Regions from separate parts of the Streptacidiphilus sp. MAP12-33 genome, predicted to be linked through region 1. Evidence: riboswitches for the same ligand, from Rfam matches in the RefSeq annotation. Region 1 holds a riboswitch; the other holds the start of a gene.
The links. A riboswitch is a leader RNA that binds a small molecule or an ion and turns the genes downstream of it on or off. The one in region 1 is predicted to bind S-adenosylmethionine.
Positions count from the first base shown of each region.

Region 1 (4,202 bases):
CCGTCGGGCCCGGTGCGCCGCTGGTGCTGTCGGCGCTGGACGGCGCCGGTGGGGTGGGCAAGACCGCGCTGGCCGTGCATGTGGCGCACCGTGTGCTGGCCCGCTATCCGGACGGCCAGCTCCAGGCCGACCTGCGCGGGGTCGGCGGAGCCCCGGCGGACCCGCACGACGTGCTGGCGCGGTTCCTGCGCGGGCTCGGCGTGCCCGACGGCGAGATCCCGGCCGACGCGGAGGAGCGCGCGGTGCTCTACCGCAGCGTCCTGGCCGAACGCCGCGTGCTCGTGCTGCTCGACAACGTGCGCGACGCCGCACAGCTGCGGCCGCTGCTGCCGGGGTCCGGCGGCTGCGCGGTGCTGATCACCAGTCGCAGCACCCTGCCGGGCCTCGACGGCGCGATCCGGCTCGCGGTCGACGTCCTGGACGCTGAGGAGGCCTTCGAGCTGTTCGTCCGGATCGTCGGCAAGGAGGCGGTCGCCGCCGAGCGGGAAGCCGTCGACGCCGTGCTGGCGGTCTGCGCCGGGCTGCCCCTGGCGATCCGGGTGGCGGGCAGCCGGCTGGCCTGCCGCCCGGGCTGGACCGTGGCGATGCTCGCCGAGCGCCTGCTGGACGAGGGCCGACGGCTGGACGAACTCCAGGTCGAGGACCGGGCGGTGCGCACCACCCTGGCCGTCGGCTACTCAGCGCTGCCGCAGGACTCGGCGCGGCTGCTGCGGCAGCTGGGCGCCGTGCCCGGACCGACCGTCAGCCTCCCGGCCGCGCTCGCGCTCGCCGGTGAGGACCGGGCGCGGGCCGAGGAGGCGCTGTGGACGCTGCTCGCCGCCCATCTGGTCGAGCCCGCCGGTCCGGCGCGCTACCGGATGCACGACCTGGTCCGGGTCTACGCCGAGGAGCTGGCCGCCGCGCGGGAGCAGGAACGCCGTGAGGCGTTCGCCCGGCTCGCCCACTGGTACCTCTACACCGCGGACGCCGCCGCCGGGCGGGTGCTGCCCTCCCGGGCGCCCGCGGCCGACGACGCCTTCTGGGGGGAGGCCGGGCGGCCGCACGCGGCGTCCTGGCTGACCTTCGGCGACCCGGCCGAGGCCCACTCCTGGTTCGACGCGGAGAGCCGCAACCTGATGGCGGTGGTGCACGCCTGCGCGGTGGCCTCGCTGGCGACGGAGCGTCACCTGCTGGAGCTGGCGCCCCGGCTGGTGTGGGCGTTCTGGGCGGACGTCTACACCCGGGGCGAGTACGCGCCGGAGTGGGAGACGCTCTGCGAGACCGTCGTCCGGGCCGTCACCGACCTGGGCGACGAGGCGGCGCAGGCGACGGTGCGCAAGACCCTCGGCATCGTGCGGCTGGCGACGGACCGCCCCGAGGCGGCGGCCGAGCAGTTCGAACGCAGCCGGGTGATCCGCGCCCGGCTCGGGGACGAGCCCGGCGCGCTGGCCTGCACCGTGGACCTGGCCTGTGCGTACAGCAAGATGGGCGACCACGACCGGGCGATCGCGAGCCTTGCGACCGTGCTCGCGGCCTTCCGGCGCTCCGGGGAGGCGGCCAAGGTCGCGGTCGTGCTGAACAACCTCGGGGTGGCCTGCCATGTCGGCGGGCGCTCCGCGGAGGCGGTCGGCCACCTGGAGGAGTCGCTGCGGATCAAGCGGGAGCTGGGTGACGTGGCCGGGGAGGGCAAGACCCTGCAGAGCCTCGCCGAGATCCACCTGGTGGCCGGCCGGACCGTGGACGCGCTGCGGGCCTGCGAGGCGGCGGAGCCGGTGCTGCGGCAGAGCCGCGCCAAGGAGCTGCTGGCGCTGGTGCTGGAGACGGCCGCTCGCGCCCACGCGGTGGAGGGCCGGTCCGCCGAGGTGGACCGCTGCCGTGCGGAGGCGGACGGGCTCTACGTCGAGTTCGGCCCGGAGCGGGCGGCCTCGGTGCAGGCGGAGCTGGCACGGCTTTCTCACATCCCGGGACGCTCTTCGCCCACGGAGTGACCCTCTGGCATACTCCTGATCAGGTCACGAGTGACAGCACGCGGCGTTCGCCGCTGAAGCCCCGGCTCGCTGTCCGGCAACCCTCCGACCGTGGTGGGGTGCCTCCGGGTGACGACCAGGCCTGCGGTGAGGTGCCGCAGGCAAGCGCGTGTCCTTCGAGGAGTTCTCCCGTGCAGAAGCGAATGCGGTAGAGGCCGTCCGGGCCTCCACATCTCCGTAGGACATCCATGCCCCCTTCCAGGCGGGGCTGTTTCGCCATACCCACGCACTGCTTCCGGAGGTACCGCCATGTCTGTCGCCGCCCGTAATGTCTCGGTTTGTGAGCCTCTCGCCGTTCTCGGCCGTGACGTCGAGGTCCCGCTCGTCTCCGGCGAGAAGGTCAGCTACGCCGCCCTCGACTACGCCGCCAGCGCGCCCGCGCTCCAGCGGGTCTGGGACGACGTCGCCGCCTACGCGCCGTACTACGGCAGCGTGCACCGTGGCGCGGGTTACCTCTCCCAGCTGTCCACCGACCTGTTCGAGCAGAGCCGCGCCGCCGTCGCCGAGTTCCTGGACCTGCGCGAGGACGACCAGGTCGTCTTCACCCGTGCGACCACCGACTCGCTGAACCTGCTGGCCGGCGCGCTGCCCACCGGCACCCGCGTCTTCGCCTTCGAGACCGAGCACCACGCGTCGCTGCTGCCCTGGCCGGGCCGCGGCCTGGAGGTCGCCTACCTGCGGGCGCCGCGCTCGCCGCGGGAGGCCGTCGCCGCGCTGGACGCCGCGCTGGAGACGGCCGGGCAGGGCCCGAAGCTGGTGTGCGTGACGGGCGCGTCCAACGTGACGGGGGAGATCTGGCCGGTGGCCGAGCTCGCCGCCGTCGCCCACGCGCACGGCGCCCGGATCGTCCTGGACGCGGCCCAGCTCGCGCCCCACCACAAGGTCTCCGTGCGGGAGCTGGACGTGGACTGGGTGGCCTTCTCCGGCCACAAGCTCTACGCGCCGTTCGGCGCGGGCGTGCTGGCAGGGCGTTCCGACTGGCTGGACGAGGCCGAGCCGTACCTCGCCGGTGGCGGCGCGAGCCGGACCGTCGCGCGGCAGGCGGACGGCTCGGTGGCCGTCGAGTGGCACCAGGGCCCCGCGCGCCACGAGGCCGGCTCGCCGAACGTCATCGGCGCCTACGCGATCGCCTCGGCCTGCCGGGCGCTGACCGAGGCCGGGCTGGACGCGCTGCACGCGAGGGAGCAGCAGCTGATCGAGCGGCTGCGGGCGGGTCTCGCCCAGGTGCCCGAGGTGCGGGTGCTGACGCTGTTCGGCGAGGACCACCCGCGGGTGGGCGTGCTCTCGTTCGTGGTGCAGGGCTGGAACAGCTCGCACTTCGCCGCCGCACTCTCGGCCGAGTACGGCATCGGCGTGCGCGACGGCCTGTTCTGTGCGCACCCGCTGGTCCGCACGCTGCTGGGCGGCGAGGAGGCCGCGCCGAGCGAGTGCGGCGCGCCGGAGCCGTCGCTGCCGGGGGAGCGGAGCCTGAACGCGATCCGCGTCAGCTTCGGTGCCGGCACGCCCGAGGAGCACGTGGACCGTTTCGTCGCCGCGGTGCGGGAGCTGGTCGGCAACGGTTCCGCCTGGGCTTACCGGACCGAGGGCGGCCGTTGCGTGCCGGACACCCGCCGGTAGGTCCCGGAGAGGCTCAGTCGTCCAGCCCGATGGCGAAGGCCGCGTCGAGGTCGTGGGTGGAGTAGGTGCGGAACGCGACGTGCGTCTCGGTGTGCTCCACCCCGGGCACCTTGTTGACCTGACCGGGGATCACGTCGGCGAGCTCCTCGTGGGCGCGCACGCGCACGATGGCGATCAGGTCCCAGCCGCCGGTGACGGAGTAGACCTCGGTCACGCTCTCCAGCGCCGCGATCTGCTCGGCGATCTCGGGGATCTGGTCGACGCTGGACTTGACGAGGACGATGGCGGTGATCACGGGGTCTCCTGTCGCGCGAGGGCCTGCGCCTCACATGCTAGTGCCGCGTCCGACCCGTGACCCGGCCGAGGAGGCCCGCGATCCGGCGGGCACCACCGCGCCACAGCAGCCAGGCGAAGGCGAACCCGCCGGCGAAGCCGATCAGGTGCGCGGCGTAGGCGACACCCGGCGTCGCGGGGTCGGTCGCGCGGATGGAGAGCCACTGCACCGCGAACCAGAAGCCGAGGACCAGCCAGGCCGGGAAGCGCAGCGGCAGGAAGAGCAGCAGCGGGATCAGGCTGGTG
Region 1 is NZ_JBGCCA010000030.1:84,593-88,794, forward strand. Features, by position in the region: gene ABH931_RS27065 (BTAD domain-containing putative transcriptional regulator) at 1-1,967, shown strand, start outside; SAM riboswitch class IV at 1,990-2,120, shown strand; gene ABH931_RS27070 (aminotransferase class V-fold PLP-dependent enzyme) at 2,256-3,623, shown strand; gene ABH931_RS27075 (Lrp/AsnC family transcriptional regulator) at 3,637-3,918, opposite strand; gene ABH931_RS27080 (rhomboid family intramembrane serine protease) at 3,956-4,202, opposite strand, start outside.

Region 2 (4,202 bases), on a different contig from region 1:
AGGGCCCGCCACAGCCGGCCGCAGGCGATCGCCCCGACGACCAGCAGGACATAGGTCAGCGGCGTGTACGCCCCGCCGACGTGGGTGGCCTGGCCCTGGTGCAGCTCGAACGTCAGCGGGCTCTGGAGCCAGGTGACGCCGCCCCAGCTGTAACTGCCGTCGGCGTGCGCGCCCGGGGCGGTGATGGCCTGCTCGTAGGCGTTGGCCGCCTCGCTCAGGAAGAAGTTGAGCACCAGCGGGGTGGTGAACGCGAAGAGCGCGGCAGCCAGCCACGAGTGCCGCGGGCCCTCACCGAACTCGGCGTCCAGGTACTGCGCGGCCAGCTCCCGCGCGCTGCCGAGGCGCTTCAGCGCCTCGCCGGCGCCGACCTCCGCGGCGGCGGCCAGCAGGTTGGCGCGGACCTCGCGCCGGTGGGCGATCCGGGTGTGGCGCGGCAGGTCGTACAGGCGCTGGTCGAGCGACCAGACGACCCACTCGACGCGCAGCCGGTCGGACCAGGAGACGGTGTTCGGCATGTCAGGAACCCTTCTGCGGTGCGGCGGACAGGGGACGGGACAGGACGGCCTCGACACCGGCGACGTGCCGGGCCCAGCCGGCGGCACCGGCGGCCAGGGCCTCGTGCCCGGCGTCGGTCAACCGGTAGTACTTGCGCGCCGGACCGCTGGAGGAGGCGACCAGCCGTGAGGCCAGCCGTCCCTCCCGTTCGAGCCGGGCCAGTGCGGGATAGACCGTGCCCTCCAGGACGTCGGCGAAGCCGGCCCCTTGCAGGCGCTGGACCACCTCGTACCCGTACGACTCCTGCTCCGCCAGCAGGTGCAGCAGCAGGAGCGACAGGATGCCTTTGAGCAGTTGCGGGTCATGGCTGGAGGTCACGAGTACCAGACTGTTCCTGGTACTCGGCAATGTCAAGTAGCTGGCTCCGTCAGCCCCGGCCGCCCTGACCACCCTGACCACCCTGACCGCCGTGGCCCAGGGCCGCGCTGAGACGGGTCGCCGCCTCGACGACCGCCTGGGAGTAGTGCGCCCCCGGCTGGCGCGTGAGCCGCTCGATCGGACCGGACACCGAGACCGCCGCCACGACCTGCCCGGACGGCGCCCGCACCGGCGCGGACACGGAGGCGACGTGCGGCTCCCGCTCGCCGACGGACTGCGCCCAGCCCCGCCGCCTCACCCCGCTCAGCGCCGTCGCGGTGAAGCGCGCCCCGCGCAGCCCGCGGTGCAGCCGCTCCGGCTCCTCCCAGGCGAGCAGGATCTGCGCGGCGGCGCCGACCTGCATGGGCAGGGTCACCCCCACGGGGACGATGTCGCGCAGGCCCGAGAGCCGCTCGGCAGCGGCGACGCAGATGCGCGCCTCGCCCTGGCGGCGGTAGAGCTGGGCGCTCTCGCCGGTGACGTCGCGCAGGCGGGCCAGCACGCCGCCGGACACGCCCAGCAGCCGGTCCTCACCGGCCGCGGCCGACAGTTCGCCGAGCCGCGGGCCGAGGACGAACCGGCCTTGCAGGTCGCGGGCGACCATGCGGTGGCGCTCCAGCGCGACCGCGAGCCGGTGCACAGTGGGCCGCGCCAGCCCGGTGGCGGCGACCAGCGCCGCCAGACTGCTGGGCCCGGCCTCCAGGGCGCCCAGGATCGTGGTCGCCTTGTCGAGCACGCCGACGCCGCTCGTGTTCTCCATGAATTGGGTACTCCAGTCTCAAATCCCTTGAGCGGCAGGCAGACTGCGCTCACACGGACTCCGGTGGCAGGGAGCCGGGGACGATCAGCGGGAACAGGCCGGGAAAGTCGGCCGGATGCCTGCGCCGAATATGCGACGGGTACGCGGAAGGGCCGGGGCGGTAAGCGCCCGGACGAAGCACAGCACCGAAAGCACCGTTTCTCCTCATCTTTCCCGCGCCACGTTGGCGGCAGGCCGGAGTTGGCACTGACCCTGGCGGCGCGGTGCGCGTACGCACCGAGTCCACCGGGGAGTTGCCGGGGCTTCGTCGGGCCGGTCCCTCCACCCCTCTGGATGATTCGGGAGGAACGATACAAGACCCCCGGGGCGCCCCACCAAAACCCCCGCGCGGCCGGCTCGCCCGCCCGAACCGCACGGGGGTACTTGTCCCCCGCCGGACGCGGACGCAGAATGGCTGGCCACACCGCCTGCGACCTGGAGCGATTCATGGCCTCTGCCGCTTCGGGGACAGCTGCTGCGGCACCGGCCGCCGCGAGGACCGCCGCGAGGACTCCCGCTGCGGGGACTGCCACGGCGACGCCCGGCCGGAGGACGCGTCAGGTCCGCCTGCTCCCGCTGGTGGCGCTGATCTTCTTCTCCGTCTCGGGCGGGGCCTACGGAACCGAGTCGCTGTTCTCCGCCTCGGGGCCGGGCATGGGCGTCGTCCTCCTCCTGGTGACCCCGCTGATCTACGCGGTCCCGCACTCCCTCGTGGTCGCCGAACTCGGCACCGCGATCCCGGAGGAGGGGGGCTACTACCACTGGGTCAAGCGCGGGCTCGGCAGGTTCTGGGGCTTCCAGCAGGGGCTGCTGCAGTGGATCTGCAGCTTCGTCGACATGGCGCTGTATCCGGTGCTCTTCACCGGCTACCTGCGCAGCCTCGTCGGTGCCGTCGCGCCGGGTCGGCACGTCCTGTTCTCCGTCGGCCATCTCCACTTCGACCTCAACTGGTTCGTCTGCCTCGCCGTGATCGCACTGTTCACCGCACTGAACCTGCTGGGCGCCGGGTGGGTCGGCGACACATCGGTGCTGTTCGGGGCGGTCTGCCTGGTCCCGATGCTGGTGCTGACCGTCGTCGGCTTCGTCCACCTCGCGCGGACCGGGACGAACCCGGTCGGCGAACTGACCAGTTCCACCGACCAGTCCGGGTGGAGCGCCTTCGGCGCCGGCCTGTTCATCGTGATGTGGAGCTACTGCGGCTGGGACGCGGTGAGCACGGTCGCCGGGGAGATGCAGAACCCCCGCAGGCACCTGCCCCGCGCGCTGGCGTTCTCCTTGGTCCTGATCGTGCTCGGCTACCTGCTGCCCGCGCTGGCAGCCCTCGGCGTGGGCAAGCACGGCACCAACGGCTGGGCCGGTTGGAGCGCCGGCTCCTTTGCCGGGGTCGCCCGCCAGTTGGCCGGCCCCTGGCTGCAGTGGGCGGTGACGGCCGGCGGCATGCTGGCCTCCGCCGCGCTCTTCTCCGCGCTGCTCGCCTCCAACAGCCGCCTGCCCTACGCACTGGCGCGGGACCACTACCTGCCGAGGTTCCTCGCCCGCGAGAGCAGGAAGCGCGGGGTCCCGGTCCTCTCCGTCATTGGCTCGGCGGTCGTCTACGCGATGTTCTGCCTGAGCAGTTTCGCGAACCTGATCGTCTTCGACGTGTTCCTCACCAACATCGGCATCCTGCTGGAGGTCGCGGCGCTGATCGCGCTGCGCATCCGCGAACCGGGGCTGCACCGGCCCTTCCGCATCCCCGGGGGTCGGTTCTCGGTCGGACTCGTCACGGTCTCCCTCACGGGCGTCTGCGCCTGGGCGGCCTGGCAGCAGTACATGTTCGAGGGACGCACGGCCGTGGTCCTGTGCCTCGTCACCGTCGGCGGCTCGACCCTCCTCTGGTTCCCGCTCGCCCGCCGTGCCGCGCGGATCACCGGGCGACGTGGCGCTGACGACCGGGCCCACCGGCACGAGGTGAACAGCCGAGTCGTCAGCCGGTAGCACGAGGCCGGCCACGAGGGTTCGGCCCCGAGGGTTCGGCCCCGCCGGCGTGATCGTCAGTCCGGGGTCGGGCCCTGGCGGTCCCAGCCGGGCGTGCGGATGTCGATGGCGACATCCGGGCTGCGGACCTCCTCCCCGCAGGTGCGGCAGGTCCAGGCGGCGTCCAGCGGGTGGTCGTGGTGCTCGGCCGTGTGGTGGCGCAGCACCACGGGCGGTTCGGCGGAGAGCCAGCGATCGCCCCAGGCGAGCAGCGACTGGGTGAGCGGGGCGAGGTCCCGTCCCGCCTCGGTCAGGTGGTACTCGAAACGCGGGGGGCGCTCGCTGTAGGGGCGGCGCTCGACCACTCCCGCCTCCTCCAGGGCACGCAGCCGGGCGGTCAGGCGGTCGCGCGGAGCACCGGTGTTGCGGACGATCGCGTCGAAGCGGTGGTTGCCGTAGAAGAGCTCGCGCACGGCGAGCAGCGCCCACTTCTCGCCGAGGATCTGGAGCGCCGCGGCGATGGAGCAGGGACGTC
Region 2 is NZ_JBGCCA010000007.1:128,341-132,542, forward strand. Features, by position in the region: gene ABH931_RS09835 (hypothetical protein) at 1-515, opposite strand, end outside; gene ABH931_RS09840 (PadR family transcriptional regulator) at 517-873, opposite strand; gene ABH931_RS09845 (IclR family transcriptional regulator) at 923-1,672, opposite strand; SAM riboswitch class I at 1,874-2,012, opposite strand; gene ABH931_RS09850 (APC family permease) at 2,159-3,688, shown strand; gene ABH931_RS09855 (winged helix-turn-helix transcriptional regulator) at 3,745-4,202, opposite strand, start outside.
Region 2: it holds a riboswitch for S-adenosylmethionine, as region 1 does, so the genes downstream of both, ABH931_RS09845 (IclR family transcriptional regulator) here and ABH931_RS27070 (aminotransferase class V-fold PLP-dependent enzyme) in region 1, are expected to answer to the same signal.